2 regions of the Lacticaseibacillus parahuelsenbergensis genome follow, and region 2 is predicted to be linked to the other one. Evidence: predicted binding sites of a transcription regulator. Region 2 holds the regulator's gene; the other holds the start of a gene.
What was found. Region 2 encodes CtsR, which represses protease genes until heat stress. Its sites were predicted from a motif close to TTGGTCAAAAAAGGTCAAANA; they were not measured.

Region 1 (4,412 bases), 1.2 Mb from region 2:
AACCGTCCGGCCTTGTCCATCGGTTAAGCGCCCGTCATCTAACACTTGCAATAAGATATTGAAAACATCCGGATTGGCCTTTTCGATTTCGTCCAACAAGACAATCGTATATGGATTACGCCGGACCGCTTCTGTCAATTGCCCGCCTTGTTCATAACCGACATAACCCGGCGCGGCACCGACTAACCGGGAAACACTCGCCTTTTCCATGTATTCGGACATATCAATGCGGACCATGTGCTTTTCCGAATCGAATAGATCCTCAGCCAACGCTTTGGCAAGTTCGGTCTTCCCGACACCTGTGGGCCCCAGGAAAAGGAAACTGCCCAGCGGACGGCTTGGATCTTGCAACCCGGCACGCGAGCGCAAAACCGCATCGGAAACTGCGGTGACTGCTTCATTCTGACCAATAACGCGTTTGTGCAAATTGTCTGCCAGATGCAGCAACTTTTGGCGATCGCCTTCAACCAGCTTAGCAATTGGAATGCCGGTTTCCCGAGAAATCACTGCCGCAATTTCATTTTCAGTCACACTTTCCTGTACTAACCAGGACTGGGGTCGATCGTTGTTTTCCATAGCTTGCAACTCTTTTTCAAGTTGGGGGATCGTGCCATGTTGTAGGCGGGCCGCGGTTTCTAGATCATAACGGCTTTGGGCATCTTCTAGTTCATGCTTAGCCTTGTCAATCGCCGACTTTTTCTCGTTGAGCTGCCGAATATCTTTCTTTTCTGCTTCCCACTGTGCCTTTAACTTGTTTGTTTTTTCCTTCAAGTTAGCCAACTCAGCATCAGCGTTCTCTAAACGTTTTTTACTTGCCGGATCACTTTCATTCTTCAACGCCTGCTGTTCGATTTCCAATTGCATCTGTTTGCGTTCAGCAACGTCCAGTTCGGTTGGGCGGGAGTTCATTTCGACATTGATCGTTGCGCACGCTTCGTCGACTAAATCGATCGCCTTATCTGGTAAGAACCGATCCGTGATATACCGGTTCGACAAGGTTGCGGCTGCCACGAGCGCCGAGTCATGAATTCGTACCTTGTGGAAAATTTCAAATCGTTCCTTCAAGCCGCGCAGAATGCTGATCGTGTCTTCGACGCTTGGTTCCTGTACCAGAACCCGCTGAAAACGCCGCTCCAAGGCTTTGTCTTTTTCAATGTTTTCGCGATACTCATCAAGCGTTGTAGCCCCGATCAGATGCAACTCACCACGCGCCAGCATCGGCTTAAGCAAGTTGCCAGCATCCATGGAACCCTCAGCGCGACCGGCACCGACAATGTTATGAATTTCGTCAATAAAAAGAATGATTTGACCTTCACTTTTTTTGACTTCTTTCAAAACCGACTTTAACCGTTCTTCGAATTCCCCACGGTATTTGGCACCTGCTACCAGACTGCCCATATCCAAGGAAATAATCGTTTTATTTTTTAAATTGTCCGGCACATCGTTTTTAACAATCCGTTGGGCCAAGCCCTCAACGATCGCGGTTTTCCCGACCCCCGGTTCGCCAATCAAAACCGGATTGTTCTTGGTTTTACGACTCAGGATTCGGATCACATCGCGGATTTCCTCATCCCTACCGATGATCGGGTCCATTTTTCCGCTACGAGCCTCTTTGACGAGGTCAGTACCGTATTTCTCCAGACTCTTGTAGTTGGCTTCGGCATTCTTGCTGGTCACTTTTTCCCCGCCACGGATCTTGTCGATCACCTGACGCAACTTCTTGGCATCGACTTTAGCATCGTTGAGTAAGTACTGGGTAATCGTGTTATAGCGTTGCTGATAAAGCGCAAGTAACAGTGCCTCGGTTGAAATGTAAGTGTCACCGAATTCATCTTTAACGGTGTTGGCGTCTGTCAGTAATTGTGCCAGGTTATGGGACATACTCTGGCCATAAGTACTGGCGCCTTCCACGACTGGCTCAGCTTCAAGCGCCGCATCAATGGCTGCATTCAGTCCTTGAACATTCACGCCGGCCTCCCGATAAATCTGCTCAGCCAACTGATTAGGTTGGACCAGACTTTTCATGACATGCGGAATGTCAATTTCTTGATGATGCCGCACTTGGGCAATTTGCTGCGCAGCGCCTAAAGCCTCGGCAACTGCTTGGGTAAAATTATCTGGATTCATCCACGTATCCCTCCATAACCGTTCATTAACTGTTTATTGTTTTCAAATCCACTTTACGATATTGGTCAGTAAAGGTCAAACATTATCGAATAAAAAACGCGAATCGCATCATCCGCGTTTTGTCGTTATTTTTTCGTTGAATCAACTGGCTCTTCCTTAGGTGCCTGAACCGGTTTAGGCTCTGGCTTTTCGGCTTTGTTCGCCTTCGTCAATTCAGTGATACGCTGCTGCAATTCACGAATCTGTTTTTTGGCATTGGCAACGGCACTGGTTGAAATGAGCCAAGTGACCACCGCGCCGATTAACACAGAAACCGCAATGATCACGATCAATGGCCACTCCAACTGAATCCCAAAAAAGTTAACCGAAACGCCTTGACCATTTAGCAACGCAAAGATAATCAAAATTAAAGCAAGTACCAATCCAATAATAAATCGTTGTTGACCCTTCATTCAAGCCACCCCTTTATTTTTTGTTCAGCAAACCGCCTGCTAACCAATCGCCGATATGTGGAAATAAAGTATACAGGTCGGCACCCAGATTCATCAACCAAGGTGTATTGATTTCCCGCACCGGATGGTTAAATGTTGCAACAATTCGCCGCGCCAGTTTATCGGGATCCAATACCAGCCAAGAAACGCTGGCCAAGTAGTCCAATGCGCCGGCCGATTTGAAGAAGTCGGTTGCAATCGGTCCCGGGTTAACGGTTGTCACGTTGACCCCAAATGGCTTCAATTCCAGTCGCAGACCGTTACTATAACCCACCACCGCAAACTTTGTCGCCGAATAAATAGCTGACTTGGGTGTGGCAATTTTACCGGCCATCGATGAGACATTGATGATGTGTCCTTGGCCACGAATCGCCATGTCGCGTCCCAGCAGCTTGGTTAAGTACATGGTTCCCAAAACATTCACGCGAAACATGCGTTCAACCAAGTGCATATCCGTGTCAAATGCATTCTCAAAATGACCAAAACCGGCTGCGTTGACTAACACATCGACAGATCCGACGGTGGCATGAATGCGCTCAACGACGGCTTCAATAGCGACAGGATCAGCCACATCAACCGGAAAAGCAAACGCTGGCCGACCAGAAAGTGAACTTGCCTCTGCTTGAGCCTGACGCAACTTGTCACGTCTACGTGCTAGGAAAACCACCGTTGCCCCTTTTTTGGCGGCTTCCAACCCAATTGCTTTACCCAATCCGGCTGATCCGCCAGAAATAACTACTGTTAGGTGTTGTTTCACGATGCTGCTCCCTCCTTGTACGCTTTGCTGTTCCAATCACGCTTAAGCCACTGTCACTTCAAGCCGGCACTGCTTTTCAGCCAATCACCATTGTCGCTTGCTGACAGAACCGGTTATTGAACGGATCCCGCCGACGTCAACTGGGGACTGGCAAACGGAATATTAACTTCTTCAAAATCCTTCACCACGTGGGTATTGGGGAAAATACGCTGGGCACTTTTTTCTAACATCGCAACGCCGGGGCCAAGATACCGCGCAGAAATGTGATTCAGCAACAACTTGCCGACACCGGCGCGCTTGGCTAACTCGGCAGCCTGAATATTGGTTGAATGATAGTACTGTTTGGCTAACTGGCTTTCGTCCGGGCCAAAAGTACTCTCGTGAACCAGAACATCTGCACCAGCTGCTAGTGGCAACGCGCGACTGCATTTTCTGGTGTCGCCAAAAATAGTCACAATCCGGCCCGGTTGTGCTGGCCCGATAAAATCATGACCGTCAAACGTCCGGCCATCGGGCAACGTCACCTGTTTACCTGCCTTTAACTCGGCATAAACCGGTCCAGACGGAATTTTAGCGGCCCGGACCTTATCAATCAGCAACTCACCCGGATGTGGCTTTTCCTCAACCCGAAACCCAAAACTGGTGATGCGATGGTCAAGTCGGTCGAAACTGACTTTAAAGGTCTGATCTTCAAAAACCGTTCCCGGATGCCGCAGCAACACAAACTTTAAGGCATAACTCAAATGACTCTGGGAAACCTTCAGACTGGTTCTAACAAAATCCTCAATGCCAGGCGGCCCGTAAATCGTGAGCGGATCAGTGCCGCCTTGGTTAGCGCGACTCGCCAAAAACCCCGGTAACCCGAAAATGTGGTCGCCATGCAAATGGGTGATGAACACCTTGGCAATCTTTCGCGGTTTAATCGTGGTCTGCAGAATCTGATGCTGGGTGCCTTCGCCAACATCAAATAGCCAAACCTCATTGCGTTCGTCAAGCAGCTTTAAAGCCAGACTGCTGACATTGCGAACTTTGGAAGG
Region 2 (4,412 bases):
ACCCGTTGATGGAGAATCTTCTCCAGGTTGACCAAACGTTCGGACTCCTTCTTTTGCAACTGGGTAACCGGCACACCAGTCCATTGTGACACAACTTCTGCTACATCGGCACCTGTCACTTTGATATCGGTTCGAACGCCACTTTCGTTCACGGGTTCCGGCGTATCAGCAAGTTTGGCCTTAACGTCCGCTTCCTTGGTGCGAATGGTAGCCGCTGTTTCGAAGTCTTGATGATCAATCGCGTCTTCTTTGTCGGCAACTAACTTAGCCAATTCGTCCTGAAGCTTGTCAGACTTGGTTTCGACATTAGCTTTGTCCAATCGTACCTTGGCAGCACTTTCGTCAACTAAATCGATCGCCTTGTCAGGCAGGAAGCGCGTTGTAATGTAACGTGAGGACAAAACAACTGCTTCATGCAAAGCTTCATCAGTAATGGTGACGCCATGATGCGCCTCATACCGTGGACGCAGCCCTTTCAAAATCTGTTCTGCTTCTTCCTCCGTTGGTTCATCGACTTGGATGGTCGCAAACCGCCGTTCCAAAGCAGCATCTTTTTCAATATACTTTTGATATTCGTCTAAGGTTGTTGCCCCGATCAACTGCAACTCGCCACGAGCTAAGGCCGGCTTGAGAATGTTGGAAGCGTCAATGGCCCCTTCAGCACCCCCGGCACCGATCAGCGTGTGCAATTCATCAATGAACAAAATGACGTTGCCATCTTTATAAATCTCATCAATGATTTTCTTCAGGCGATCTTCAAATTCACCACGATACTTTGTGCCTGCAACCAGTGAGCCCATATCAAGCATCATCAGTCGCTTATTCAGCATGTCATCCGGAACTTTGCCCGCGACAATCTTTTCGGCAAAGCCTTCCGCAATCGCGGTTTTCCCGACACCTGGTTCACCAATCAACACTGGGTTGTTCTTGGTGCGCCGGGCCAGAATCTGAATCAGACGCCGAACTTCCTTTTCGCGGCCGACCACCGGATCCATCCGATTTTCCCGCGCCATTTGGGTTAAATCGCGCGCAAGGCCATCAAGTGTCGGGGTCCCTTGGCTATCTTGGCGGGCACCACCACGCGCCATTGGCCGGCGTTTGGCAGCGGTGTCCGCAATGCCCATTTTCTTAAACACCATTTGTCGTGTCTTCGAAAGACTGAGGCCCAGATTCTGGAGAATCCGCGCGGCTAAAATATCGTCTTCACGAAGCAACCCCAGCAGAATATGCTCGGTGCCGATCTTCAAAGCACCTAAGCGCTTTGCTTCGTCGCCGGCAAACGCCAGAATTTCCTTACCCTTTGGTGAATAAGGCAAATAACTATCGCTAGCTTGACCGGCGGCATCAACAGTTCCATACCCTGTGAAGCGCTCGATCTCGTCATGGACATCATTCTCTGTGACCCCTAACTGACGCAGCGTCTTACCAGCGATTCCATCTTTTTCCATAACCAGCGCCATAAGCAAATGTTCAGTGCCTACAGCATGATGATGGAAATACTTCGCTTGTTCCTGGGCTAAAAGCAAAACATTTTTAGCACTAGGGGTAAATAAGTTGTCCATAAGCACGCTCCTTTTTAGAAAACTAATTATAAACTGTTCTATCTTTCATACCGCAAACGATCCAAAAATGCAAGGAACATGCGCGACCGTAAATGCTCTTCTGTCCCTTGATCAAGAATGCCCAAAGTCTCATGATTCATGACCGCCAACAACAAATTACCTGATTGCTGGGAAATAAGGCCATTGTCAAACAGTTCCTGAATCAAATCACGTGCATCGCGTAACCGCAAGCGCTTGGGAATGTGCTGCCGCATGATTTGAATGAAATCCTGATCATCTGTCAATTTGACCTTCACGATGCGAATGTAGCCCCCGCCACCACGTTTACTCTCAACAATGTAGCCGCGAGCCGGTGTGAACCGGGTCTTAATGACATAATTGATTTGCGAAGGAACGCAATTAAAACGACGCGCAATCTCGGCTCGCCGTATTTCAACGGCGGCCTCCTGTGCCAGTATCGTTTTTAGATAAGCCTCAATAATGTCCGAAATATTCTCACGCTGCATGTCGTTCAATCCTTTTTGACTTTGACCAATCTTGACTATTACACATTATACTGGCATTGGTCAGTTTATACAAATTTCTGCATTTGAAAACGAAAAAAGGACCACGATTTTTCGTGATCCAAGAATCGGGAAGACAAGATTCGAACTTGCGACCCCTACGTCCCGAACGTAGTGCTCTACCAAGCTGAGCTACTTCCCGGTAAAGCGGAAGACGGGATTCGAACCCGCGACCCCCACCATGGCAAGGTGATGTTCTACCACTGAACTACTTCCGCATACCGCATATTAAATTGATCGGCGCCAGCTTAGCTTCATAGGCGATCGACGATGCACCCAGTAGGAGTCGAACCTACAACCTTCTGATTCGTAGTCAGACACTCTATCCAGTTGCGCTATGGGTGCTTCAACAAAATGCCGAGGACCGGGATCGAACCGGTACGGTCATCACTGACCGCAGGATTTTAAGTCCTGTGCGTCTGCCAATTCCGCCACCCCGGCATAAAGTGAAAAGCGGAAGACGGGATTCGAACCCGCGACCCCCACCATGGCAAGGTGATGTTCTACCACTGAACTACTTCCGCATATCAAACCTATTCAATTATGACCGAGGAGCGGCCTTCAAAGACCCGAGCATTCCGTTCAAGATACGATGCGGGTGAAGGGACTCGAACCCCCACGGTCAAAAACCACTAGAACCTAAATCTAGCGCGTCTGCCAGTTCCGCCACACCCGCAAAAGGTGGGTTAAATGAGCCGTGACAGGCTCGAACTGTCGACCCACTGATTAAAAGTCAGTTGCTCTACCAACTGAGCTAACGGCTCAATGGAGGATACAGGGCTCGAACCTGTGACCCTCTGCTTGTAAGGCAGACGCTCTCCCAACTGAGCTAATCCTCCATATGTAAGCGTGGCAGCTTCCTACCCTCGCAGGCAGTTTCCCACCAACTACTCTCGGCGTGAAGAAGCTTAACTTCTGTGTTCGGCATGGGAACAGGTGTATCCTTCTTGCTATCGCCACCACACTTATGAGAACTTTGCGCTCTCAAAACTGGCTATCATTGTTGCTGGTTTGCTTTGCTGAGAATCGGCGTATTTCATCGAAACGCGTTCGCAGTCGCAGAAACCTCCTCATAAGGACCCTGAGTCCATTGGCCAAAACCCGGCCAACGAACTCAGGCCCGCTTATGCTCCGGTTCCTAAGCGCTCCTGCTCACGCTCTACTTGGTTAAGTCCTCGACCGATTAGTACTGGTCCGCTCCATGCATCGCTGCACTTCCACTTCCAGCCTATCTACCTGATCATCTCTCAGGGGTCTTACTTCCATATAGGAATGGGAAATCTCATCTCGAGGGGGGCTTCACACTTAGATGCTTTCAGCGTTTATCCCTTCCGTTCATAGCTACCCAGCGATGCGCCTGGCGGCACAACTGGTACACCAGCGGAACGTCCATCCCGGTCCTCTCGTACTAAGGACAGCTCCTCTCAAATTTCCTGCGCCCGCGACGGATAGGGACCGAACTGTCTCACGACGTTCTGAACCCAGCTCGCGTACCGCTTTAATGGGCGAACAGCCCAACCCTTGGGACCGACTACAGCCCCAGGATGCGATGAGCCGACATCGAGGTGCCAAACCTCCCCGTCGATGTGGACTCTTGGGGGAGATAAGCCTGTTATCCCCAGGGTAGCTTTTATCCGTTGAGCGATGGCCCTTCCATACGGAACCACCGGATCACTAAGCCCGACTTTCGTCCCTGCTCGACTTGTCAGTCTCGCAGTCAAGCTCCCTTCTACCTTTACACTCTGCGAATGATTTCCAACCATTCTGAGGGAACCTTTGGGCGCCTCCGTTACATTTTAGGAGGCGACCGCCCCAGTCAAACTGCCTACCTGACACTGTCTCCCGCCACGATTAGTGGCGCGGGTTAGAGTGTTCATACAGCTAGGGTAGTATCCCACCAACGCCTCCATCGAAACTAGCGTTCCGATCTCTACGGCTCCTACCTATCCTGTACAAGCGGTACCAACACTCAATATCAAGCTACAGTAAAGCTCCATGGGGTCTTTCCGTCCTGTCGCGGGTAACCCGCATCTTCACGGGTACTATAATTTCACCGAGTCTCTCGTTGAGACAGTGCCCAAATCATTACGCCTTTCGTGCGGGTCGGAACTTACCCGACAAGGAATTTCGCTACCTTAGGACCGTTATAGTTACGGCCGCCGTTTACTGGGGCTTCAATTCTGGGCTTCGCTTGCGCTAACTCATCCTCTTAACCTTCCAGCACCGGGCAGGCGTCAGCCCCTATACATCATCTTTCGATTTAGCAGAGACCTGTGTTTTTGATAAA

Region 1: a site for CtsR is predicted at 2,189-2,209, ahead of clpB (ATP-dependent chaperone ClpB). Genes of this name have one in related genera too.

The regions. Positions count from the first base shown of each region.
Region 1 covers NZ_CP132482.1:1,336,381-1,340,792, reverse strand. Annotated here, with positions in the region: gene clpB (ATP-dependent chaperone ClpB) at 1-2,127, opposite strand, end outside; gene LACPH_RS06295 (LapA family protein) at 2,253-2,579, opposite strand; gene LACPH_RS06290 (SDR family NAD(P)-dependent oxidoreductase) at 2,593-3,378, opposite strand; gene rnz (ribonuclease Z) at 3,489-4,412, opposite strand, start outside.
Region 2 covers NZ_CP132482.1:2,548,662-2,553,073, forward strand. Annotated here, with positions in the region: gene LACPH_RS11875 (ATP-dependent Clp protease ATP-binding subunit) at 1-1,562, opposite strand, end outside; gene LACPH_RS11880 (CtsR family transcriptional regulator) at 1,601-2,068, opposite strand; tRNA gene LACPH_RS11885 (tRNA-Pro) at 2,194-2,267, opposite strand; tRNA gene LACPH_RS11890 (tRNA-Gly) at 2,272-2,343, opposite strand; tRNA gene LACPH_RS11895 (tRNA-Arg) at 2,397-2,470, opposite strand; tRNA gene LACPH_RS11900 (tRNA-Leu) at 2,481-2,566, opposite strand; tRNA gene LACPH_RS11905 (tRNA-Gly) at 2,578-2,649, opposite strand; tRNA gene LACPH_RS11910 (tRNA-Leu) at 2,719-2,801, opposite strand; tRNA gene LACPH_RS11915 (tRNA-Lys) at 2,817-2,889, opposite strand; tRNA gene LACPH_RS11920 (tRNA-Val) at 2,892-2,964, opposite strand; rRNA gene rrf (5S ribosomal RNA) at 2,973-3,089, opposite strand; rRNA gene LACPH_RS11930 (23S ribosomal RNA) at 3,289-4,412, opposite strand, start outside.